One region of the Arthrobacter sp. JUb115 genome, then DNA from elsewhere that is predicted to be linked to it. Evidence: riboswitches for the same ligand, from Rfam matches in the RefSeq annotation. Region 1 holds a riboswitch; the other holds the start of a gene.
The links. Region 1 has a riboswitch for S-adenosylmethionine ahead of EDF61_RS03010 (hypothetical protein). Riboswitches for the same ligand answer to the same signal wherever they lie in the genome.
Positions count from the first base shown of each region.

Region 2: another riboswitch for S-adenosylmethionine. It lies ahead of EDF61_RS08695 (flavin reductase family protein); the one in region 1 lies ahead of EDF61_RS03010 (hypothetical protein).

Region 1 covers NZ_SOBS01000001.1:648,189-653,794, reverse strand. Annotated here, with positions in the region: gene EDF61_RS03020 (LOG family protein) at 1-514, shown strand, start outside; gene EDF61_RS03015 (VIT1/CCC1 transporter family protein) at 578-1,681, opposite strand; gene EDF61_RS03010 (hypothetical protein) at 1,736-2,002, opposite strand; SAM riboswitch class IV at 2,018-2,131, opposite strand; gene EDF61_RS03005 (DinB family protein) at 2,199-2,786, opposite strand; gene EDF61_RS03000 (cupin domain-containing protein) at 2,920-3,486, shown strand; gene EDF61_RS02995 (hypothetical protein) at 3,623-4,039, shown strand; gene EDF61_RS02990 (APC family permease) at 4,146-5,606, shown strand, end outside.
Region 2 covers NZ_SOBS01000004.1:175,515-181,120, reverse strand. Annotated here, with positions in the region: gene EDF61_RS08695 (flavin reductase family protein) at 1,042-1,542, opposite strand; SAM riboswitch class IV at 1,637-1,753, opposite strand; gene EDF61_RS08690 (long-chain-fatty-acid--CoA ligase) at 2,130-3,737, shown strand; gene EDF61_RS08685 (PaaI family thioesterase) at 3,753-4,175, shown strand; gene EDF61_RS08680 (dihydrofolate reductase family protein) at 4,246-4,836, shown strand; gene EDF61_RS08675 (PQQ-dependent sugar dehydrogenase) at 4,844-5,606, shown strand, end outside.

The sequences.
Region 1 (5,606 bases):
TGTCGCTACGGCATTGCAGATGCTGGCCGAAGCGCCAGATGCGATCCATCAGCGCACCGGCTGGGCGAGAACTGCGCTGATGGTCAAGGAGCGTTTCCCGAGCCAGCGGCAGTCCCTGGGCGTGCCAACCTGGTTCTACGGCCACGAGCCGCCGAATCTGTTTGCCACCCAGATTGCCAAGTTCTTCACCAATTCCATTCGTGAAGCGATTTTGCTGGAGCAGTCCAACGGCGGGCTGGTAGTTCTGCCCGGGGCCGCCGGCACGGTGCAGGAAATCTTCCAGGATGCCTGCGAAAACTACTACGCTACCGGTGCTCGCGTGGTGCCGATGGTGCTGATCGGCAAGGACTATTGGACGAGGGATCTGCCTGCTTGGCCGCTGCTTCAGGCCCTGGCCAAGGACCGTGTCATGGAACAGAAGATTGCTCTGGTGGAAACCGCCGAAGAAGCGATGGAGTTCATCCAGAGCATGCAAACCCTGCGCCGGCGTACCCGGCGGCCGGAGAACAGCTAGAGCACGGCATGGAAAATGCCGGTACAGCCAAAGCTGTACCGGCATTCGAATCGCAGCAGGCTGCTATCCGATGCTGACGTCGAAGATCAGGCCCAAGCAGTAGGTGATGGCCGCTGCGCCCCAGCCGATGGCTAGCTGGCGCAGGCCGCGCTTGAGCGGGGAGGCACCGGAAAGCAGTCCCACGATCCCTCCGGTGATCATCAGGGCCACGCCTACCAGGACTACCGAGACGAGGATCGCGGTCATGCCGGAGAGCCCAAGGATATAAGGCAGGATCGGCACGACCGCGCCGGAAGCGAAAAGGATGAACGAGGTGGCCGCCGCGCCGGTGGCCGACCCCAGTTCCTGGTGCTCCTTCTCGAGTTCTTCGCCGCGGCCTTCCGGGTTCAACGAGAAGTCGGGGTTGCAATCGCAGGTGAACAGGCCCATGCGTTCTGCGGCCCGGTGCGCTGCATCTTCATCGCTCATTCCGCGGGCCTTGTAGATCAGCACCAGCTCGTTGGCGTCCAGATCGAGGTTCGGGGCGGCGGTTAGCGTGACCTGGGTTGGTCGCGAGGCGGTCAGCAGCTCGCGCTGGGAACGCACCGAGACGTATTCGCCAGCTGCCATGGACAGTGCGCCGGCCAGCAAACCGGCAACACCGGAGAACAGCACGAAGGTCGCTGAAACACCGGTCGCACCGATACCCATGATCAACGCCAGGTTGGAAACCAGCCCGTCGTTGGCGCCGAAGACCGCAGCGCGGAAGTTGCCCGAAAGGCGCGCACGGCCTGCTGTAGCCAGCGCCCGGACGACCTCTTCGTGGACCTGTTCGTCGGCCGCCATCTGCGCGGTGGCGTCCTTGTCGTCGCGGTAGGGCGAACTGCTTTCGGAGCGCTGGGCCATGGCCAGCACGAAGACCGAACCGAAATGCAATGCCAGGAAACGCAGCATGGTGCGTCGCAGCGACGGGCGGACTTCCTTGAAATGCTCGCCGAGCAGGACGCGCCAGTGGGATTCGTGGCGGGCTTCCGCCTCTGCAAGGCCCAGCAGGATTTGCCGTTCTTGACCGGTTTTCTTTTCCGCGAGGGCCCTGTAGATGGAGCCTTCGGCGACTTCATCTGCGAGATACTTGCGCCATCGCTGGATCTGCGCTTTGGTAGGTTCGGTTTCTGGGTGCTGTGGCATCGCGACGATGACTCTCCTGGAACATGGATTTTCCAATGAAACCCGTGGATCGGATCAACCACCCAGTTTAGTCAGGGCTCCTGCACTTGGGAATTTGGCAAGGCTAAAAGCAATTCTCTTGCCCGCGGGATTTCCGGCTACCGGCAGCACCAGCTGCAATTCAGAAGTGGCCGGATCATAGGTCGGCCTGCGGGCGCAACGGGCAATGAGCCGTTCAAGCCTGAGCGGATCTGCAACGTAGCGGGTGCGCCAGCGCCCCTCGGCCTTGAACTGCACTTGGCCGGTCTGGCGGTCGATGACGGGCAGAATCGGATATGCCATTGAGGTCAACTCTCTTGCGAGCTCTTGCCCGTGCACCTGTTGATGCGCGGACCGCTTCCTCATCCGAACCACCCATGAACTTGGGGTTGGTGCGCGGCCAGTCGGAGCTTGGCGCCGCGTCTCGTGAAGCAACATTTCCGATGGTACCGCCGGCGGCAGGGCGCGGTGAAGTCCGAATGCGTAATATGACTGCGGCTCAGCTGCCCGGGGCAAAGGCATTGGCCAGTTGCTGCAGCTTCTCGCGTTGTTCGGCCCATTGCCCCGCGGTGTAGCCGGGCAGCAGATCCAGTTGCGCGGTCCAGCCAGCACGGCCATCGAGCTGCTCGCGAATAATATCCAGATGCCCTGCATGCCGGGAGGTCTCGGCGAGCGCATGGATGAGCAGGTGATCCAAGGTGGTTTTGCCAGCTGGCCCCCACCACGGTACCTCTACGGGGCAGTCCAGGGGCAGGTCGCTGATGGCTTCATCGGCGAAGGCGATGGCTTTCCGATACAGGCCGATCAGCTGTTGCGCATCCATATCTGCTGGCGGGAGGAAATCCGCGTCGGGATCATGCGGCGCAATGAATTCGCGAACGTAGCGGTCATCGGCCCTGCGCTTGAGGCAGGTGCCGAAATATTCGTATTCATTGATCGCCAAATGGTGCAGTACTCCCAGGATATGGGTGCCTGTAGGGGTGAGCGGAGTGCGTGCCAGGTGTTCGGCGAGGCCTTCTGCCTTGTAGATCGCATTCTCGCGCGCGTCGTTCAGGTACCCGCAGAGCTTGTCCTTGGTGCTGTCCATGGGCAGAGTCTAGTGAGCGCTGCAGTCTCGCGGTAGAGGGCGCGGTGTGTTTACCATTGGTAAACTTGCCCCGCAGGCCTTGAAGCCAAAGTGGTTGCGGTTGTTGCTGCAGAAAACGTCGAGGAGCCAAACGATGAAAACCTTGCCAGTTGAACCAACCGGTGCTGCGATCAATATCGGTGCGAGGCTGCGCGGGGTGCGCCAGACCCAGCGTATGACCATTGACCAGGTCGCCGAGCTATCCGGACTGACCAAGGGTTTCCTCTCGCGTGTGGAGCGCGACCTGACCAGCCCTTCGGTTTCCACTCTTTTGCGGTTGTGCGAAGTGCTGGGCATGGAGGTCGGTACCCTCTTCGAGGTTCCTGAAACGAAACTGGTCCGACTGGAGCAGGCACCCCGTGTTTCCCTGGGCGGTGACGGCATCACGGAGCAGCTGGTCACGCCGCGCAGCGAGAAGCGGGTGCAGATGATTCGCGCCGAGATTGCGCCCAAGGGCACCGGTGAAGCGGAGCTGTATTCGGTGGATTGCGAGCTGGAAGTGCTGCACGTGATCGCTGGAAAATTCATCCTGGTATTGCCTGATCAGCGCGTAGAACTCGAAGCAGGCGATACGATCACCTTCCCCGGGCGTGAACCGCATAGCTGGGAAAACGATTCTGATGAGGTTGCCGTGGTTACCTGGACGCTGATCCTCTCATGACGCCAATCCCTTGCGCTTGCTGCCATGGCACGGCATGCGCAGTGCGGCTGCGCGTTCGTCTGCGGGGAGATGAACCGCGTATTCTAGGAACGATGCGTTGTTCCGGGCGCTCGGGACAATCAGTGATGGGAGAGGCGTGAGGACAGGCGAACCAACCGCTGCGCAAGATCAACTGCGCAGTATCAGCTGGTGGGCTTCGATACTTTTCGGCGTTCTTATTGGCACCACCTTGACCTGGATCCGCACCCAACGCAATTTCTTCTTCATTGGCGCCGCGATTCTGGCCGTCGTCATTGTCACCATTGGCGTGCGGACGATTCGCCGACGGGCACGCTTCCCGGTGATGGCGCAGGCACGCACCTCGTGGGCGTATGTGCTGTGGACAGGTGTCCTGCTGGTCCTGGCCGGACCGATCCAGCTGGTGTACGTAGCTGATGACCTTTCCGAACTGACTATCAAATCGCTGGTCATGTCCGCAGGCTTCTGCCTGGGCATTCACGAGGTCGACCGCGCGCTGGTGAAAGCCAGCAAGAAGCGCTCCGGCGAGGCCTAGCCTCCTGATTTGGGCAAAATAGCCTGAAATGTAGTCAAAACATCCAATACCCTTAAGCGCGTTTTTGCATAGTGTGATCCTGACCAACTTTCCAGAAGGGGTTGCCATGTCAGGAAAAACCGCGAAGAACCGCACCGCAGAACCAGGCCTCAAGAAGGTCCTCGGCCGCTGGGACGCCTTGGCCATAGGCGTGGGCGCGATGATCGGCTTTGGCTGGGTCGTGCTCACCGGCGACTGGATCGCCACCGCCGGCCCGTTCGGAGCCACGCTGGCCATGCTGGTTGGCGGTGGCATCATGGCAGTAGTCGGCCTGACCTATGCCGAACTCGTTGCGGCCATGCCGAAAGCAGGCGGTGAGCACAACTACTTGCTGCGCGCCATGGGCGCCCGCTGGTCTTTTGCCGGTTCGTGGGCCATCGTCGGCGGCTACATCACGATCGTGGCCTTTGAAGCAGTGGCACTGCCCAAATCCGTGCTCTATCTCTTCCCGGAGCTTTCGCAGATCAGATTATGGGAGATCGCTGGCTCAGAGGTCTACCTGACTTGGGCGCTGGTCGGTGTCGCCGGTGCGATAGCGATCACCTGGATTAACATCCGGGGCATCAAGACCGCCGGCGTAGTGCAGACCTTCGTGGTGCTCTTCCTCTTCGCCATCGGCGCAATGCTGCTTGCTGGCGCATTCACCGGAGGCGAGAGCAGGAATATGGAACCATTCTTCGAAAACGGGGTGGCCGGCTTCTTCGGCGTGATGATCGTGGTGCCGTTCATGTTCGTCGGCTTCGACGTGATCCCGCAGTCCGCCGAGGAATGCGACATCGCCCCGCGAAAAATTGGCAAGTACGTGGTGATTTCGGTGCTGATCGCCACCGCCTGGTATGTGGGGATCATCCTGGCCACCTCCTCGGGAATGGGCGCTTCGGCGCTCGCCGGATCCGAACTTGCCACTGCCGATGCGATGGGGGCACTGTTCAATTCGGAAATCATGTCAAAGGTGCTGATCGCCGGCGGCATTGCCGGCATCCTCACCTCGTGGAATTCGTTGCTGATGGGTGCTTCGCGGCTGATGTACGCGATGGCCAGTTCCGGGATGCTGCCGCGCTGGTTTGCCTACCTGCATCCGAAGCACCGCACACCGAGCCATGCACTGCTGTTCATTGGCGGCCTCTCCGTTCTGGCTCCATTCTTCGGCACCGCCATGCTCGGATGGTTGGTGGATTCCGGTTCGCCGTCGATCGTGATCGCCTACCTGCTGGTGGGCGTGGCGTTCTTGATTCTGCGCCAGCGCGAACCGCAGATGCAACGCCCGCTGCGCGTGGGCGGTGCGGGAAACGGCGGCAAGGTCATCGGCGTACTGTCGGTGGTCTTCTGCGCCGGCCTGATTTCGCTGTATCTTCCGGGAATGCCGGCGGCCATCGGGTGGCAGCCGTGGCTGCTCTTCGCCGCTTGGTGGATCCTGGGCATGGCCTTCTTGCTGCGGGTGCCACGCGGGATTGCGCCGGGCGAATTCGCGGAAGAGGAATTGCTGCAGAAGCTGAGCATCCGCCAGCAAGCCAAGCTCGGTGCCACC
Region 2 (5,606 bases), on a different contig from region 1:
CGCTGGGAAAAATTATCCTTGCCTCATGGCAACGCTTCATCGTGTCAGTCGATACGGACATTTGGATGTCAGGCGCCTGTGGATATTTCTCTCCCGAACCCAACACTAGGGCTGTTATTAACAGGCGTAAACCTCATTATCCACAGAATATGTGGATAACACTCCTCTACCTGTGGAGTTCCCTGTTCACAGTCTGGGGAGAACTCTGTGGATTACCCCACTCTACGTATCATTAATATCTGTTGACTTGGTTGTTTGTATTCGCACACCTGTGGACAGAAACTTAATTCATTGAAGCTCACGCCAACCGACCCAAGGTTATCAACACCCTTAATCGCCCAGTTCCCGGGGTTTTTCACCCTTTGTACACATTTGCCCACGTCTTGTCCACAGTTTTGTGGATAACCTTGTGGATACTGGTGAATTTACAAAACCCTAAGTCACCGTGGATTAAATTCGCCAGCAAGGCCGGATCTTCCAGTAGTCCACAATCGGCTAGGGTTTCTGCGTTCGGGGGCGGTGGATAACTTAATGTGTGCAACGACTCGGCGGGCGAACCTGGATCAGCGACTGGGCTGCCGGCGCACTCTCGCCACTTCGCGTCCGCGACGCGCGCCAGTGAAGACCCCATAAAGCGCCGGTTTCATTTGTGATGCGCAGCCTTTGCATGGCTCGGAAACCCCATCCGAGGGTTGCCGGCAATTCGCTGCCACTCTGGTCCAGCGTGCAGCGAGGATCCATGAGCTACCTGCGCGGTTCTGTTCGACGACCCAGGCGGGTGGCGGATATGGCGAGTTCAAGGTTTCTCGCGACAGATACTTTGATGACGAGGTTATCGCCAAATGCCTGGGGCAGCTGGCCCAAGATGGCAGGCCATGAGATTGCCAGCCATCTTGCCACGTCTTCAGGGTGGCGAGAGAGAACGGGCATTGCCGGTGTCGAGGGCTGCGGGGAACGGCTCAACCCGCCTAACCGGAATTCAAAAAGCTCCGGCCAGATCGATGATTTGATCTGGCCGGAGCTTTGGAAGATGCGAAGCGCTTATACGAGCTCAGGAATCGGCAGCGAATGGAACCGCGAATCATGGAAGATCTGTGGCGAGTGCTCGGAGGTGCGGTGCCCGTGGACTTCCATCAGGACTACCCAGTGATCCCCCGCTTCGACCTCGTTGTAGATCGAAGTCTCCAGCCACAACGTGGAGTCGTTGACGAAGAGCGCGCCCTGGTCCGAGGAATAGGTATCGATTCCGCGGAACCGGTCGCCATTTTTCGACGCAATCTGAGCGCAGACACCATCATTGCGTTCGCTCAGCACTGAGACGCCAATGCGGCCAGCTTCGCGCAGCTTTGGCCAAGTGTTCGAGGACTTCTGCACGGCGAACATCACCAGTGCAGGTTCGAGGGAAACTCCCACGGTAAACGATGAAGCGACAATTCCGGTCTTCACGCCATCCAGTTCTGCACAGAGGGCGGCTACCCCTGATGGATGCTGAGCGAAAACCTTGCGCAGGGTCAACGGGTCAAGTTCAAGATTCAATGACATGGCTCGATTCCTTTGGGTCTTGCCCACCGCGCAGTAGCCTGCAAGCATTGGCTTCTCGTTACTCGAAGCCGCTTGGGCTGAAGTTCCGCGCCGTGTGCGGTACTTGTTCCAGCACATTTTGCGTGGAACCGAATCCTCACCTGGAGCACCCCACTACCGTTGAGAGGGTTGCCGATCAGCAAGCCAGGGCTTATAGCTGATGCTCTTGATTCTGTTTAAAACGATATGGCTCATGACGAACAGCCGTCAAACATTTCACTTCGCAAATCGCAATATTCGACGCAATATTCGATCCAAGGCCCCGCCAGAAGTCCTTGGGCAGTCTTTTATTCGCCATACGCCGCGCTTCTTGAACGCTTCGGCCCCATGATCGCAGCAGGCTTCCGCCGCTCTTGATTCGGCAGAACACTAACTCCTCCCCTGGGCTCGGGGCCCTGGCGCGAATTCCCTACCGCCCACCGTAATGAAACTTGGTTTCCCGGCATGACGCTGAGGTTCATGCCACTATTGGTCATGGAGTGCATTGAGTCACACTCCTGCTTATTGTTCTCCGTAACCATCGATGACGATTGAGGAATAGCCACACCATGGTAGAGATTCAGGCAAACCATTCAGAATTGACCCCACTGCGTTTCTTGGAACGCACAGCCGAGGCCTATCCGAAGAAGACCGCCGTCATCCATGGAACTCGCAGCTTCTCCTATGAAGAATTCGAAGCACGGGTGCACCGCTTTGCCCAGGCGCTGAAGGCTCGCATTGAGCCGGGCGACCGCGTGGCCGTGCTGGCACCGAATACTCCCGAAATGCTCATGGCGCATTACGCCGTACCGCTGGCAGGCGCAGTCCTCGTTGCCCTGAACACCCGACTCTCGGCCCACGAGCTGCAATACATCATTGATCATTCTGCTGCCAAGCTGATGCTTGCCGACACAGAGCTGCTGGAAAACACGAAGACCCTGCGCCGCGATAACCCAACGCTGGAGGCGCTCATCGAGATCACCGATGACCAGTACGCCGGAGAACGTCCGGACGTGCCCGTGGACGCCACCTTGGACGAGCTAATCGCACAAGCCTCGGATGAAAGACTTCCCTACGCCATCGCCGACGAGCGGGCTCCGATCACTCTCAATTACACTTCGGGCACCACCGGCAAGCCGAAGGGCGTGCTCTACTCGCACCGCGGCAGCTACCTGAACTCGTTGGGCGAAGCGCACCACCAGGGCTTCACGGCCAAGACCCGCTACTTGTGGACCCTGCCGATGTTCCACTGCAACGGCTGGTGCACTCCATGGGCCGTCACCGCAGCGGGAGGAACGCACCTGTGCCTGCGCGGCGTGCGCGAAGATTCCGTTTGGGATGCCATCGAGGATCTTGGAACCACCCACTTGTGCGGCGCTCCGACCGTCTGCTCAATCATCGCCGACTCCACCCGCGCCCACCAGCTCGATGCTCCACTGCGCATCACCACCGCAGGTGCTCCCCCGTCCCCGGCAATCATCTCCAAGCTGCAGAAGCTGGGCATCGAGGTAGTCCATGTATATGGCCTCACCGAGGTATACGGACCGTACACGGTGTGCGAGTACCAGGATGAGTGGGATGCCCTCGATGGCCCGGACCGGGCCGCGAAGCTCGCCCGCCAAGGCGTTGGCATGATTACCGCCGAGTCCGCACGCATTGTTGACGAGAACATGAACGATGTCCCGGCGGATGGACAGACCATGGGCGAAATCGTGCTGCGCGGCAATAACGTCATGATCGGCTACTACCGCGATGAAGCGGCCACTACCCAAGCTTTCCATGGCGGCTGGTTCCACACCGGCGATCTGGGTGTCATGCACCCGGATGGCTACATCCAGGTGCGCGACCGGTCCAAGGACATCATCATTTCCGGCGGCGAGAACATCTCCACCATCGAGGTGGAGCAAGCCCTCGCCTCGCACCCAGAGGTGCTGGACCTGGCCGTCATCGGCATCGCGGACGAGAAATGGGGCGAGCGTCCGGTGGCATATGTCATCCGCGCCAGCGGATCCTCCCTGGACGCGCAAACGCTGATTGAATTCGCCCGCGAAAAGCTTGCCGGTTTCAAGGTGCCGCGCACCATCGTCTTCCCGCAGGATCTGCCGCGCACCTCCACTGGTAAGGTGCAGAAGAATGTCCTGCGCGCCCAAGCGCTCGAAGCCAGCACACCGAACTAGCCTGAGGATCACCAATTGGAAAACACTGCACCGCGGATTCCCAACAAGACCAGCCGCTTCACCGAAAGCATCGGACTGGAATTCGACGAAATCACGGCCACGGAAGTACGCGGCCACGCGCAGCTGGACGAGAACCACCACACCCCTTGGGGCGTGGTGCATGGCGGCGTTTACACCTCGATCATCGAGAGCGCAGGATCAGTGGGCGCCAGCTACGCGGTGGCCGAACGCGGGCAATTCGCCGTGGGCGTGCACAACGCCACCGACTTCCTGCGCCCTTCCACCGGAGCACGGGTTCAGGTAATCGCCACCGCGCTATTCCAAGGGCGCACCCAGCAGCTCTGGGAGGTCATCATCACCGATGAATCCACCGGCAAGCAGCTATCCCGCGGCCAGTTGCGCACCCAGAATGTGGATTTGCCTGAGAATCCGGCCTAGCTGGTTTTCACACCGCGAGCACGGGCGTACGGTAGGTGGCATCTAACGCTCAAGCTCCAGGAGATTCGCCATGAGTGCGACCTATACCTTCGATGTGTTCAGCAGCCTCGATGGCTTCGGCAGCGCCGCCGGCGATTGGGGCGGCTACTGGGGAAAACAGGGGCCAGAGCTGTTAGCCCACCGCCTCGCGCTCTACACTCCGGCTTGCCGCATGGTTTTCGGGGCCAACACCTTCCGTCTCTTCAGCCGCTTCTGGGCAGAAATCGAGGCGAATCCCGAGGTTGAAGACGCGTGGGGTGTGGCCCTGCACGACAAGCCCGCCACCGTCATCTCCACCACCCTGGAAGAGCCGCTGTCCTGGCCAAACCCCACGCTGGAGCGCGCTGATGCACTGGAAGTCGTCGCACAGCTCAAGGAAGCTTCAGATGTGCCGCTGCGCTCCCACGGCTGCTTAGCGATGAACCATTCCCTGCTGGCGGCAGGTCTTGTGGACTTCATCCAGGTGACCATCTTCCCGGTACTGACCGGGCATAGCGGTTCTGCCCCGGTACTTGGCGGGGTCGATGACTACGATCTGGAACTTGTCGAGTCCAAGCTGCTGGACGGACGGATCCAGGAACTGACTTATCGCCCGACGCGCCATCAACCAGCCCATGCATAGCAGCTCGATGAAGCGCATTCTGGGTACCTGCCTAGTGCTCGGCGCAGTGTTCCTCGCCGGATGCTCCGCGCCAACCCCGCCTTCAGCTCCAGCTACCGAATCGCAAGCTGTTCCAGCACCACTGGCCACCGGCTTGGACGCCCCATGGTCCATGGTTTACGCCCAAGACAGCCTGCTGGTCAGCGAACGCGATTCTGGGCGGATCGTGGAGATCTCAGGATCCGGACCAGGCCGCGAAGTGGCTCGGCTCGATGATCTGGTGGCGACCGGAGAAGGCGGACTGCTGGGCTTGGCCTTCCTCTCCCCAGACCAGCTTTTTGCGTATTCCACCGCTGAATCCGGCAACCGCATCCAGCGGTTCACGGTGCAAGGCAGCGCCAGGAATCTTTCACTGTCGGCCCCGCGCACCTTGATTGACGGGTTGCCCTCGGCCAGCATCCACAACGGCGGGCGGTTGGCCATCGGTCAGGACGGGATGCTCTATGCCACCGTGGGCGATGCGGGCAATCCCCAGCAAGCCCAGGACCTGCAGCAGCTGGGCGGAAAGATCCTGCGCATGGCACCTGACGGCAGCGTCCCGGACGACAACCCGTTCGAGAATTCCCTCGTCTACAGCTACGGGCACCGCAATGTGCAGGGCTTGGCGTGGGGTGCTGATGGCACCATGTTCGCCAGCGAGTTCGGGCAGAACACCTTCGACGAGCTGAACATCATCGAAGCCGGGGGAAACTACGGCTGGCCCGAAGCCGAGGGAAAAAGCGGCGGAAATC